3 regions of the Geodermatophilus sp. SYSU D01180 genome follow, and region 2 is predicted to be linked to each of the others. Evidence: riboswitches for the same ligand, from Rfam matches in the RefSeq annotation. Region 2 holds a riboswitch; each other region holds the start of a gene.
What was found. Region 2 has a riboswitch for cyclic di-AMP ahead of ACI8AA_RS17295 (NlpC/P60 family protein). Riboswitches for the same ligand answer to the same signal wherever they lie in the genome.

Region 1 (4,303 bases), on a different contig from region 2:
TCCGCGTTCGACGTCGACTGGGACTTCGGCAACGGCCGGATCCGCATCCCGGTGCTGGGCTCGGCCGACGACGTGGAGAAGCTGGAGGTCGTCCCCACCCCCGACGGCACGGCCGAGCTGCGGTACTACGACAACCGCTTCCCGATCGCCCCCGGCACCGGCGAGGGCACCCCGCAGGAGGTGCACGACCGGCAGCACTACGAGCTGGTCGACTGGCGGCGCGCGGACGCCGACCTCAACTACCGGCGGTTCTTCGCCATCAACACCCTCGCCGGGCTGAGGGTGGAGGACCCGGAGGTCTTCCGCGCCACCCACGAGCTGGTGCTGCGGCTGGTCGAGCAGGGCGCCGTCGACGGGCTGCGGATCGACCACCCCGACGGCCTGGCCGACCCCAAGGGCTACCTGGACCGGCTGGCCGAGGCGTCGGGCGGCCGGTGGACGGTGGTCGAGAAGATCCTCGAGCCCGGCGAGGACCTGCCGGAGAGCTGGCGGGCGGCCGGCACCACCGGCTACGACGCGCTGGCCGAGGTCGACGACGTCCTGGTCGACCCGGCCGGCGAGGCGGCGCTGACCGCGCTGGACACCGAGCTGTCCGGCCGGGCGGTCGACTACGGGCAGCTGGTGCACGACTGCAAGCGCGAGGTCACCGACGGGATCCTCGGCTCCGAGGTCGCCCGGCTGGTGCGGGTGATCGGCGAGCTGCCGGGCGTCGACGTCGAGACGGAGGAGGAGGCGCTGGCCGAGCTGCTGGCCAGCTTCTCGGTCTACCGCACCTACCTGCCCGACGGCCGCGAGCACCTCGACGCCGCCGTGGGCGACGTCCGCGACCGCCGTCCCGACCTGGTCGCCGCGGTGGACGCGCTGCACCCGGTGCTGGCGCAGGCCGGCACCGAGGCGGCCACCCGGTTCGAGCAGACCAGCGGCCCGGTGATGGCCAAGGGCGTCGAGGACAGCGCGTACTACCGGTGGGCCCGGTTCGTGGTGCTCAACGAGGTGGGCGGCGACCCGGCGCGCTTCGGCAGCACCCCGGGGGAGTTCCACGAGGCGCAGGCGCGGCGGCTGGAGCGCAAGCCCGAGTCGATGACGACGCTGACCACGCACGACACCAAGCGCAGCGAGGACACCCGGGCCCGCCTGGCCGTCCTCGCCGAGGTGCCGACCGAGTGGGCGGACCTGGTCCGCGGCTGGCTGTCCCGCCACCCGCTGCCCGACCGGCCGCTGGCGCACCTGGTGTGGCAGAACCTGGTCGGCGCCTGGCCGCTGTCCCGCGAGCGGGCGCACGCCTACGCCGAGAAGGCCGCCCGCGAGGCCGGGCAGTCGACGACGTGGACCGACGTCGACGAGGCGTTCGAGGCGCAGCTGCACGCGATGGTCGACGCCGCCTTCGACGACGAGGCCACGAACCGCGAGGTCGAGGCGTTCGTCGCGCGGATCACCCCGGCCGGCCGGTCCAACGGGCTGGCGCAGAAACTGCTGCAGCTGACGATGCCCGGCGTCCCGGACGTCTACCAGGGCACCGAGCTGTGGGACCACTCCCTGGTCGACCCCGACAACCGCCGCCCGGTCGACTACGACGAGCGGCGCGCGCTGCTGGCCCGGCTCGACGGCGGGGAGGTGCCCGACGTCGACGAGACCGGCGCGGCCAAGCTGCTCGTCGTCTCGCGGGCGCTGCGGCTGCGGCGGGACGACCCCGGGCTGTTCACCGGCTACACCCCGGTGGCGGCCACCGGGTCCGCCGCGCAGCACGTCGTCGCCTTCGACCGTGGGTCCGGAGAGCGGGACGGCGCGGTGACGGTGGCGACACGGCTGCCGGTCGCGCTGGCCACCACCGGCTGGGGCGACACCGCGCTGGCGCTCCCGACCGGCGGGTGGCGCGACGTGCTCACCGGCACGCGGGTCGTCTCCCACGCCGGCGGCGCGCCCGTGGGGGAACTGCTCGCCCGGCTGCCGGTGGCCCTGCTCGTCCGGGAGTGAGACGGAGGTCACGGCGGCGCCGGCCGGCGCCGCCGTGACCTGCGACTCCCCCCGGCCGCCGGGCGCGGGCCGCCGCGGGGACGCCGGGCGACACGCCGTGACGGGTGGGGCGGGTGTGCCGTCTCGTGATGCGGCCGTTACCTTTGCCCCGCACGCGGGTCCATGACAGCCGCGTGCCGGAGCCGGTCCGCCGAACCCCGTCCGCCGGGCTCCGTTCCTCCTGCACAGCCAGGACGGGGGTGGGGGACCCACTTCGGCGCCTGCACCGCGGTCACGGGGGGACCGGACGCAGCGCCTCGGGGTGAAGCCGCACGTCGTGCGGCCGGGGCACCGATCGCTCCGAACCCGACAGCTCACCTCGCAGGCGGCGGATCGGAGATCCCCCATGCGCACGTCCACGTCCCTGCTCCGCCGTGCCCTCGTGACGACCGGCGTGGCCGCGGCCGCGATCGGCGTCGCCGCCGGCCCGGCCTCGGCCGCCGCCCCCAACGACTGGGACGCCGTCGCCCAGTGCGAGTCCAGCGGCAACTGGAGCATCAACACCGGCAACGGCTACTACGGCGGCCTGCAGTTCAGCCAGTCCACCTGGGCGGCCTTCGGCGGCACCGAGTACGCCGCGCGCGCCGACCTGGCCACCAAGGCGCAGCAGATCGCCGTCGCCGAGCGCACGCTCGACGTCCAGGGCCCGGGTGCCTGGCCCACCTGCGGCAAGGGCCTGAACCCGGACGCCCCGGAGGCCGGCTCGCCGGCCGCCGAGCCCGCCGCCGCTCCCGCCGCGGCCGAGCCCGCCCCGGCCGCCCGGGCCGGGGAGTCCGCCGCCGGGGCCTCCGGCGGCTCGTACACCGTCCGGTCCGGCGACACGCTGGGCAAGATCGCCCGAGCCCAGGGCGTCGAGGGCGGCTGGAAGGCCCTCTGGTCGGCCAACAGCGGCACGGTCAGCAACCCGGACGAGATCTACGTCGGGCAGCTGCTGCAGCTGCCGTGACCCGGGGCGGCGGCCGGGGGACCCGCTCCCCCGGCCGCCGCTCGCGGTTGACCCGGCCCGCAGCGGGCAAGAGGGACCGGTCAGCCGCACTACCGCTGGGAGGCCCCCGCATGTCCGCACCCGTCGAGTTCGCCGTCTGGGCGCCCGTGCCCGAGCGCGTGCGCCTGCAGGTCGACGGCACGGTGCACGACATGCGCCGCGACGACGCCGGCTGGTGGCGGGCCGAGGCCGAGGCCGGCCCGGAGTCCGACTACGGCTACCTGCTCGGCGACGACGACACCCCCCGCCCCGACCCGCGCTCGCGCCGGCAGCCCGACGGCGTGCACGGGCTGTCCCGCCGGTTCGACCCGTCGGCCTACACGTGGGGCGACACCGCCTGGACCGGGCGCCCGCTGGCCGGCGGCGTCGTCTACGAGCTGCACGTCGGCACGTTCACGCCCGAGGGCACCCTCGACTCGGCCATCGACCGGCTCGGGCACCTCGCCGACCTCGGCGTCGACTTCGTCGAGCTGCTGCCGGTCAACGGCTTCGACGGCACGCACAACTGGGGCTACGACGGCGTGCTCTGGTACACGGTGCAGGAGAGCTACGGCGGCCCCGCGGCCTACCAGCGGTTCGTCGACGCCTGCCACCAGCGCGGGATCGGCGTCATCCAGGACGTCGTCTACAACCACCTCGGCCCGTCGGGCAACTACCTGCCGCTGTTCATGCCGGTCTTCTCGGAGGGCGGCGCGAACACCTGGGGCGAGTCGGTCAACCTGTCCGGGCCGGACTCCGACGAGGTCCGCCGCTACGTCCTGGACAACGCCCTGATGTGGCTGCGCGACATGCACGTCGACGGGCTGCGGCTCGACGCCGTCCACGCCCTGGTCGACGAGCGCGCCACCCACGTGCTCGAGGAGATGGCGCAGGAGGTCGACCGGCTCTCGGTCGCCGTCGGCCGGCCGCTCACGCTGATCGCCGAGAGCGACCTCAACGACCCCCGGATGGTCACCCCGCGGGTGGCCGGCGGCACCGGCATCCACGCGCAGTGGAGCGACGACTTCCACCACGCGCTGCACGCGACGCTCACCGGCGAGGGCCAGGGCTACTACGGCGACTTCGCCGAGGCCGGTCTCGCCGGGCTGGCCAAGACCCTCACCGGCGCCTTCTTCCACGACGGCACGTGGTCGAGTTTCCGCCGCCGCTCGCACGGCCGGCCGGTGGACACCGCGCGGCTGCCGGGGTGGAAGTTCCTCGGCTACCTGCAGGACCACGACCAGGTCGGCAACCGCGCCATCGGGGACCGCGTCTCGGCGACGCTGTCCCCCGGCCTGCTCGCCGTCGGCGCGACCCTGGTGCTCA
Region 2 (4,303 bases):
CGTCGGTGGCCACGTGGCCGAGCTCGTGGGCGACGATCGACTCGATCTCCTCCGGGGGGACGTCGGCCAGCAGGGTGTCGTAGAGGACCACCCGGCGGGTCGAGCCGAACCCGGACACGTAGGCGTTGAGCGACGTCGTCCGCCGGGACGCGTCGGCGACCAGGACGTCCTCGACCGGGGAGCCGCTCTCCTCGGCCAGCCGCAGCAGGTCGGTGCGCAGCTCGCCGGCCGGCAGCGGCGTGAAGCTGTTGAACGCCGGCTCGATGACCACCGGGTAGAGGAAGGAGCCGGCGACGACCAGCGCGGCCGCGCCGCCGGCCGCCCAGGCCCACCACGTGCGGGGCGCGCGGCGGGCCAGCGCGACGAGCACGAGCAGGCCGAGGGCGGTGAGCCCGGCGTCGATGGCCGTGGAGACCGCGACGTCGCGCAGCCACAGGGGCCAGGAGCGCGTGGACAGCCCGTAGCGGTGCCGCACCACCTCGCCGTAGGCGGAGATCGGCAGCGTCACCAGCCGGCCGACGACGACCAGCGCGACCGCGCCCAGCAGCACGGTGAGCGGCCAGCGGCGGCCGCCCGCCCGGCCGACCGCGGTGACCAGCCGGCTGCCCAGGCGGGTGAGGCCGAGCAGCGCCGAGACCGCGAGCCCGAGCACCAGGTTGGTCAGCGACGCGGGCCGGATGTCGGCGGCGAGGGCCTCGGCGCGGCGGACGACCTCGGCGGGCAGCCCGGCGTCGTCGGTGACCGGGGACGCGCCGCCGGGCGGGGTGGGCAGCAGCGTCCAGGGCGTGCGGAGCGCGATGACGACGACGAGCGCCGCGCCGAGCACGAGCGCGACCAGCAGCGCGGCCCGGCGGGAGCCGGTGCGGTCGGGCCGGGTGGCCGCGGGGCCGGGGCGGGTGCTCGTCCCGCCCGCCCTGCTCACCCGGCCGATCCTAGGCGCGCGCCGGCGCCGCACCGGGGTCTCCCTCCACGGACGCCGAGGGCCGGCGACCCGGACGGGTCACCGGCCCCGGCGACGTGATGGAACGGCCTCCCTGCAGGGTCCCGCCGCGAGCTCGCGAGCGGTGGGGGGCAGGGAGGTCCTTCCTCAGGCGATGCGGCGCATCGCGGTGATGCCGCCCATCGAGTCGACCGACACGACCTTCACCGGCTGCCCCGACGTGGAGGCGTGCACCATCTGGCCGTTGCCGATGTACATCGAGACGTGGCTGACCGGGCTGTAGTAGAAGATCAGGTCGCCCGGCTGCAGGTCCGCGCGCGAGACGGCGGTGCCCATGCGCGACTGCATGCTGCTGGAGTGCGGGAGGCTGATCCCGGCCGCCGCGTAGGCGTACTGGGTCAGGCCCGAGCAGTCGAAGGCGTTCGGCCCGCCGGCGCCCCACACGTAGGGGTCGCCCACCTGGGCCAGCGCCGTCTGCACCGCGGTCTGCGCGGCACCGCTGCCGCCGACCGCCGACGGCGCCGGGGCCGGTGCGGGGGCCGCGGCCTGCGTGCCCGCGGCGGCGGGCGCGCCCTCGCCGCCCGGCTCGCCGCCGGTGTCCTCGTCGGCCTGCGCGCCGGCGGCCAGGCCGGCCTCCTGCGCGGCGAGCGCCGCCTGCCGCTGCGCCTCGGTGAGCGCGGCGAACTGCGCCTGGTAGTCGGCGATGTCGTCCTGGAGCTGCGCCTCCTGGGCGCTCAGGTCGTCGAGGGTGCGCTGCGCCTCGGCCTCGGCGGCCTCGGCGTCGGCCTGCGCCTGCCGGGCGGCGGCGGCCGCCTCGTTGACCCGGTCGAGGACCGAGGTGGTGTGGTCGGCGATCTGGCCGAGGGTGGCCAGCGACGCGACGAAGTCCTCGGCGGAGTCGCTGGTCATCAGCAGGTCGAGCCCGGCGAAGCCGTCGCCGTTGCCGGCGGTGTAGGCGCTGCGGGCCACCTGGCGGATCTGGCCGTCGAGCTCCTGCAGCTGGCCCTGCGCCTCGGCGGCGGCCCGGTCGGCCTCGTCGGCGGCGGCCCGCTGCTGGGCGAGGACCTCGCGGGCCTCGTTGACCTGCTCGGTGACGACCTCGAGCCGGTGACCGGCCTCGGCGGCGAGCTGGGCGGCCTGCTCCGGGGTGCCGGCCCGCTCGGGGTCGGCGGCCGCGGTGCCGGACAGCAGGGTGAGGGTCAGCGCGGCGGTGGTGCCGACGAGGGTGACCCGGCCGAGGTGGCGGGCCCGCGACGGGCGGTGCGGACCGGCGGTGCGGGTGGCCGATGTGGACTTCTCGCGTGCATGCCCCAGGGCGGGGCGGGGGGTCGCCACGGGCGGCGGCTCTCCGTTTCTTCCTCAGCAACCGCCTACCGAGTTAGCTGACGGGTTCGGGCTGGGAAGACGTGCCCTATCTCCGCGCCCCGGTCGGGACCGGCGCGCACGAGAACTCACCCCAGTGCTGCGGTGGGTCCCCGGCTCACCTCGCGCACCTCCGGGGAGGGCGTCCGGTGACTCGGCGGTGTCGGCCGAGGTCACCCTGCGTCGGGTGACGACCACCCGGCCGGACGGCGCCACAGTACGGACGTGATGCAGTTGTGACAAACGGGGGGTGCGTGGACTGTGAGAACACACACGGTCAGCAGCCGCGCCACTCCGGTACGTACCCGTTTCGGGTGGCCCCTCGCCGGTCAGCCCGTGCGCCGGCGCCCGTCACGCGAGGGCCGGTGCCGCAGCGGCGGCACCAGGCCGCCCTCGGCCAGCGCCCGCACGGCCCGCCGCTCGACGTCGTCGAGCTCCACGACGACGCCCGGGCGCGGCAGGGCGCCGTCGGCCGTCCGGGCCGCCGGGACCGGGGGCACCGGCAGCAGCACGGGCCCGGTGTCCCGCTCCGCGGGCGGGGCGCCCAGCAGGGCGGTGACGACGCAGTCGGCGCAGCCGGCGCCGCGCGCGGTGCACGAGTCGCAGTCGATGAGCATGGCCGTGTCCCTCCGTGCCCCGGCCGCGCCGCCCGGTGCCGGGCCGCGGTCGGGACGGGTCTCCCTGTCGGTTGGCCGGCACGCTAGGGACGGCCACCGACAGTCCCGGCTCAGCTGCCCGCGTACTCCCAGTGCCAGGGCTCCTCGCGGCCGTTGCCCGGGTCGGCCCAGGTCGGGTGCAGCCACCCGAACCGGCCGGCGTTGGCGACCATCCACGCGTACTGCGGCGTGCCGAAGCCGTCGATGCCGCCGCACAGGTCGACCGCCAGCCCCCAGCCGTGGTTGCTGGTGCCCGGGACCGCGGCCAGCGCCGGCTTCTCCCCGTACAGGCGGACCTGGCCGGCGTAGGTGCGGTAGGAGTCGGTGATGCACATCGGCCGCCCGAACACCGACGCGTAGGCCGCGCTCATCGCCCGCCAGGCCGCCGCGGCGTCGCAGCGCAGCGAGTGGCCGCCCACCCCGATCGGGCACAGCGCGCTCGGCGGGATGAGGCCGTTGGGGTAGCCGCCCCAGGCGCGGGCGCCGTCGAAGCTCGGGGGGTAGACGGTGTTGCCGCACTCGACCCGCAGGGCGCCGCCGGCCGGGCCGGGGGCGGGCACCTCCGGCCGCGGGCCGAGGCTCGGCCGCCCGACGTGGACCACCTGGTCGGCGGGCAGCCGGCGGACGACGACGGCGCCGGCCCGCGCGTCGGCGGCGAGCATGGTCTGCGCGTCCAGCGCGATCCCCACGTGCCCCAGCCCCGACTCGGGGGTGCCGAGGAAGACCAGGTCGCCGGGCAGGACGTCGGCCAGGTCGACGGGCGTGGTGACCGCGAACAGGCCGGCCTGGTCGCCGGGCAGGTCGATGCCGGCGCCGCGGTAGACGGCGGAGACCAGCGAGCCGCAGTCCCAGGAGTCCGGGCCGGCCGTCCCCGGCGCGTACGGCCGGCCGAGGGCGTCCATGGCCGCGGTGACCGCGGCCAGCGTCTCCGCCGGCAGCACGAGCAGCGACACCGGCTGGCGGGGCAGCTGCGCGGCGCCGCGCTGGGCGCCACCGGCGGCTGCGCCGACCGGGGTGAGCCCTGCGGGCAGGCCCCGCACGGGGTCGAGCAGCTCGGCCGCCGGCGGCGCGGCCACCCCGGCATCGCGCAGCTGGCCGAGGTAGGCCCGCCAGTTGGCCGCCGTCTGGGTGTCGACGTCGACCTGCTGGCGCTGCAGGTCCGACAGCTGCCGGTCGACGTCGCCGAGCGCGACGTCGAGCTCCGCGGTCACCGCGTCGGCGGCGGCCTCGAGGTCGGCCACCTCCGCGGCCAGCCGGTCGGCCCGCTGCCGCGCCTCGGCGAGGACGGCGTCGGCGGAGGTCTGCCGGTCGACCGCGGCCCGCCGCTGCTGCTCGGCCGCGCCGA
Region 3 (4,303 bases), on a different contig from region 2:
CGGGGGTCGCGCTGGCCGCCGCGCTGCCGGAGCTGCCCTTCGCCTGCGGCCTGGCCACGGTCGCCCTCCTCGACGGCGACGTCACCGACGCCCCGCTGCTGCCGGTGGACGGCGTGCTGCCGGTGACCCGGCCCGACCCCGCCCGGCTGGACGCCGTGGCCGCGCCCGCTGACGTGACCGCCCGCTGGACCGAGCGGCTGGGCGCGGTGCTGGCCGCGTGAACCCCTCCACCGCGCTGGCCCGCGTGCTGGTCGACGAGCTCGTCCGCGGCGGGGTCCGCGACGCCGTCGTCGCGCCCGGCTCGCGCTCGGCGCCGGTCGCCCTGGCGCTGGCCGCCGCCGAGCGGGCCGGCGTCCTGCGGCTGCACGTGCGCATCGACGAGCGGACGGCGTCCTTCCTCGCCCTGGGCCTGGCCCGCGCGTCCGGCCGGCCGGTGCCGGTGCTCACCACCTCCGGGACGGCGACCGCGCACCTGCATGCCGCCGTCCTCGAGGCCGACGTCAGCGGCGTGCCGCTGCTGGCGCTGACCGCCGACCGGCCGCCGGAGCTGCGCGGCACCGGCGCCAACCAGACGATCGAGCAGCCGGGCCTCTACGGCGGCGCGGTGCGCTGGGCGGCCGACGTCGGCGTGCCCGAGGCCGGCCGCGAGGCCGCGCAGAACCGCTACTGGCGCTCGGTGGTGTCCCGGGCGCTGCTCGCGGCCACCGGCGTCCTGTCCGGTGACCCCGGGCCGGTCCAGCTGGACCTGCCGCTCCGTGACCCGCTGCTGCCCGAGGAGGAGCCCGGACCGCTGACCGGCCCGTGGGCCGGCCGGGACGGCGGCGCGCCGTGGACCGCCGGCGCGTCCGCGCCCGCCGCGACCGCGCCGGTCGCGGACGGCCCGCGCACGCTCGTCGTCGCCGGGGACGGGCCGGACGCCGTCGGCCGGGCGTGGGCGGCCGGCGCCGCCGCGGCCGGCTGGCCGGTGGTCGCCGAGCCGAGCGGCGGGGCGTGGACCGACGGCGCCGTGCGCGGCGGGGCGCTGCTGCTCGGCGTGCCCGGCTGGCTGGACGCGCACCGGCCCGAGCGCGTGGTCGTCGTCGGCCGGCCGACGCTGTCCCGGCCGGTGTCGGCGCTGCTGGCCGACCCGCGGGTGCGCGTGGAGACCGTGGTCGCGGGGCCGCGCTGGCCCGACGCCGGCCGCTCGGCCGCGCTGGTCACCCGCGCCGCCCCGCCGGGCGGCCCGCCGTCGGACCCGGGCTGGGCCGCCGCCTGGCGCGTGGCCGCGGACCGGGTGGGCGCGACCGTCGACGCCGCCCTGGACACCGCGCCCGGGCTGACCGCCGCCCGGCTGGCCCGCGACGTCGTCGCCGCGCTGCCGTCCGGGGCGCTGCTGGTGCTCGGCTCCTCGACGCCGGTGCGCGACGTCGACCGGCTCGCCGTGCCGCGCGGCGACGTCGCCGTGCTCGCCAACCGCGGCGTCGCCGGCATCGACGGCACGGTGTCCACCGCCGTCGGCGCCGCGCTGGCGCACGGCGGGCCGGCGGTGGCGCTCATGGGCGACCTCACGTTCCTGCACGACCTGCAGGGGCTGCTCACCGGCGAGGGCGAGCCGCGCCCGGACCTCACCGTGGTGGTGCCCGACAACGACGGCGGCGGGATCTTCGCCCAGCTGGAGCCGGGGCGGCCGGCGTACGCCCGCGACTACCGGCGGGTGTTCGGCACGCCGCACGGGCGCGACCTGGTCGCCGTCGCGGCGTCCCTGGGGTGGGCGGCCACGGCGGTGGCCACGCCGGAGGAGCTCGCTGCCGCGCTGGCGTGCGGCGGGCCGCGGGTGGTCGTCGCCCGCACCGACCAGCGCGCGGAGGCCGACCTGGCCGTCGCCCTCCGGGAGGCCGCGGGCCGCGCGCTGGCCTGACCGGCCTCAGGAGCGGCGGATCTCCTGCAACGACCGGCCGTTGCCGTCGGGGTCGCTGAAGAATGCGAACCGCGAGCCGGGGGCGCCCTCGGGGCCCGGCTGCTGGACCTCGGTCACGTCGACCCCGCGCTCGGCCAGCTCCCGGCGGACGGCGTCGACGTCCTCGACGACGAGCGGCGGGCCCCGGGTCGAGCCCGGCTCGCCCAGCGGCATGCCCTGGACGATGACCACCGAGCAGGGGGAGCCCGGCGTCATCTGCACCACACGCATGCCCGGGGGCCGGGCTGACGTCGTGGTCGAGCCCGGAACCGACCTGCTCGACGTGGAAGGCCCTGGCGACGTCGACGTCGCTCACCGGGATCCCGGTCACCTCGAGTCGCGTGTCCGTGCGGGGGACCCCAGGGAGGTCCGGGCACCCGGCGGGTGCCTCGCGGCGCGGTCCCGACGGGGGAGGGGGAGCCCGTCGCCGGTGGCCTTCGTCACGGGATCCGGGGCGGCCGGGACGGGGGCGGGAGGACCGCGGCAGGGCCGGATCGCGCGCGGCGAGCAGCGCGTTCCGTTACCCGCGCGGGGATCACGCCGACGTCACGCCGTACCCCACGGGTCCCAGTCGAACCGTGCTGTGACCGCCGTCACGACGACAGTCGACATGACGACACGTAACGTTTTGGCTGCGCTCAGCGAACACGGAGCGCGGCGCCGGTCCGCCAAACCCTGCCCACCGGTCGCCCACGTCAACTCCCAGGGCAGGGGTGGGGGACCCACTCTTCCGGCGCGCGACGGCCCACGGGGGCCTGGTCGGAGCGCGCCTCGGGGTGAAGCCGCGGACCGCGGCCGGGCACCGATCGCCCGAACCCGACAGCTCACCTCGCCGGCGGTGATCGGGAGATCATCACCATGCCCAAGCACCGCGCACCCCGCTACGTCCGCACCAAGAAGGTCATCGCCAAGGCCCCTGTCGCCGCCGGCGCCGCCGCCGTCGGTCTGGGCGTCCTGAGCTCGCCGGCCTCCGCCTCCACCACCCACGACTGGACCGGCGTCGCCCAGTGCGAGTCCAGTGGCAACTGGAGCATCAACACCGGCAACGGCTACTACGGCGGCCTGCAGTTCAGCCAGTCCACCTGGGCCGCCTTCGGGGGCACCGACCTCGCCCCGCGTGCCGACCTCGCCACCCCGGCCCAGCAGGTCCAGATCGCCGAGGCCGTCCTGGCCGGCCAGGGCGTCGGCGCCTGGCCGAGCTGCGGCAAGTACCTGACCGACGGCACCACCGCGGCCGCCGCCGAGGCGCCGGCCGCCGAGCAGGCCGCCCCCGCCGCCGCCGAGGCCCCGGCCGCCCCGGCCGAGCAGCCGGCCGCCAAGCAGGTCGCCCCGGCCGAGCAGGCCGAGGTCACCACCGAGGAGTACACCGTCCGCTGGCGGGACACGGTGGCGAAGATCGCCGCCGCCCACGGCCAGAGCTGGCGGGAGCTCTACGAGCGCAACGTCGACGTCATCGGCGCCAACCCGAACCTGATCTTCCCCGGTCAGGTGCTGGCGCTCAGCGGCTCGACCGCCGCCCCGGCCGAGGCCGCCCCGGCCCCCGCTGCCGAGGCCGCCCCGGCCCCCGCCGCCGAGGCCGCCCCGGCCCCGGTCGCCGCCGCCGGTGAGGCCGCGCCCGCCGCCACCCCGCCGATCGCCGAGGCCGCCCCGCAGGTCGCGCAGGCCTCGGTCGTCGCCGAGATCACCAACACCGCCGGCGCCATCCACGAGGCCGTGCAGGCGGCGGCGAACGCCGTCGTCAGCAACGTCCCGGGCGCCGCGGACATCACCCTCGGCGGCACGCGGGCCAGCGCGGTCGACCCGGACGGCCACCCCTCCGGCAAGGCCCTGGACTACATGGTCATGTCCGACGCCGCCCTCGGCGACGCGATCGCCCAGTACCACGTGGACCACTGGGACGAGCTCGGCGTCGAGTACGTCATCTGGCAGCAGCGCATCCTGACCTCGCCCGACGGTGCCTGGAAGGCGATGGAGGACCGCGGCGGTGTGACCGCCAACCACTTCGACCACGTGCACGTCAACTACGTGGGCTGACCTCCCGCACACCCGACGAGGGCCCCGACCGCGCGCAGCGGCCGGGGCCCTCGCCGTCTCCGGGGCAGGACGCCGGCGCCGGCGGGACGGAGCCGCCTCAGCCCTCCAGCGCGGCCTGGAAGGCGGCGAACTTCGCCTGCGTCTCGGCGAGCTCGGCCGTCGGGTCGGAGGCGGCGACGATGCCGCAGCCGGCGAACAGCCGGGCCGAGCGCGGGTCGTCGTCGACCAGCTGGGCGCAGCGCAGGGCCAGCCCGAACTCGCCGTCCCCGCGGGCGTCGAGCCAGCCCACCGGCCCGGCGTAGCGCCCGCGGCCCATGCCCTCCAGCTCGGCGA

Region 1: it holds a riboswitch for cyclic di-AMP, as region 2 does, so the genes downstream of both, ACI8AA_RS05010 (transglycosylase family protein) here and ACI8AA_RS17295 (NlpC/P60 family protein) in region 2, are expected to answer to the same signal.
Region 3: it holds a riboswitch for cyclic di-AMP, as region 2 does, so the genes downstream of both, ACI8AA_RS10600 (transglycosylase family protein) here and ACI8AA_RS17295 (NlpC/P60 family protein) in region 2, are expected to answer to the same signal.

The regions. Positions count from the first base shown of each region.
Region 1 is NZ_JBJGZH010000003.1:212,179-216,481, reverse strand. It holds gene treY (malto-oligosyltrehalose synthase) at 1-1,974, shown strand, start outside; cyclic di-AMP (ydaO/yuaA leader) riboswitch at 2,222-2,356, shown strand; gene ACI8AA_RS05010 (transglycosylase family protein) at 2,360-2,959, shown strand; gene treZ (malto-oligosyltrehalose trehalohydrolase) at 3,070-4,303, shown strand, end outside.
Region 2 is NZ_JBJGZH010000020.1:25,327-29,629, reverse strand. It holds gene ACI8AA_RS17300 (M48 family metallopeptidase) at 1-922, opposite strand, end outside; gene ACI8AA_RS17295 (NlpC/P60 family protein) at 1,088-2,275, opposite strand; cyclic di-AMP (ydaO/yuaA leader) riboswitch at 2,292-2,472, opposite strand; gene ACI8AA_RS17290 (hypothetical protein) at 2,632-2,919, opposite strand; gene ACI8AA_RS17285 (NlpC/P60 family protein) at 3,030-4,303, opposite strand, start outside.
Region 3 is NZ_JBJGZH010000009.1:69,123-73,425, forward strand. It holds gene ACI8AA_RS10585 (o-succinylbenzoate synthase) at 1-221, shown strand, start outside; gene menD (2-succinyl-5-enolpyruvyl-6-hydroxy-3-cyclohexene-1-carboxylic-acid synthase) at 218-1,897, shown strand; gene ACI8AA_RS10595 (VOC family protein) at 1,904-2,152, opposite strand; cyclic di-AMP (ydaO/yuaA leader) riboswitch at 2,620-2,790, shown strand; gene ACI8AA_RS10600 (transglycosylase family protein) at 2,795-3,970, shown strand; gene ACI8AA_RS10605 (isochorismate synthase) at 4,068-4,303, opposite strand, start outside.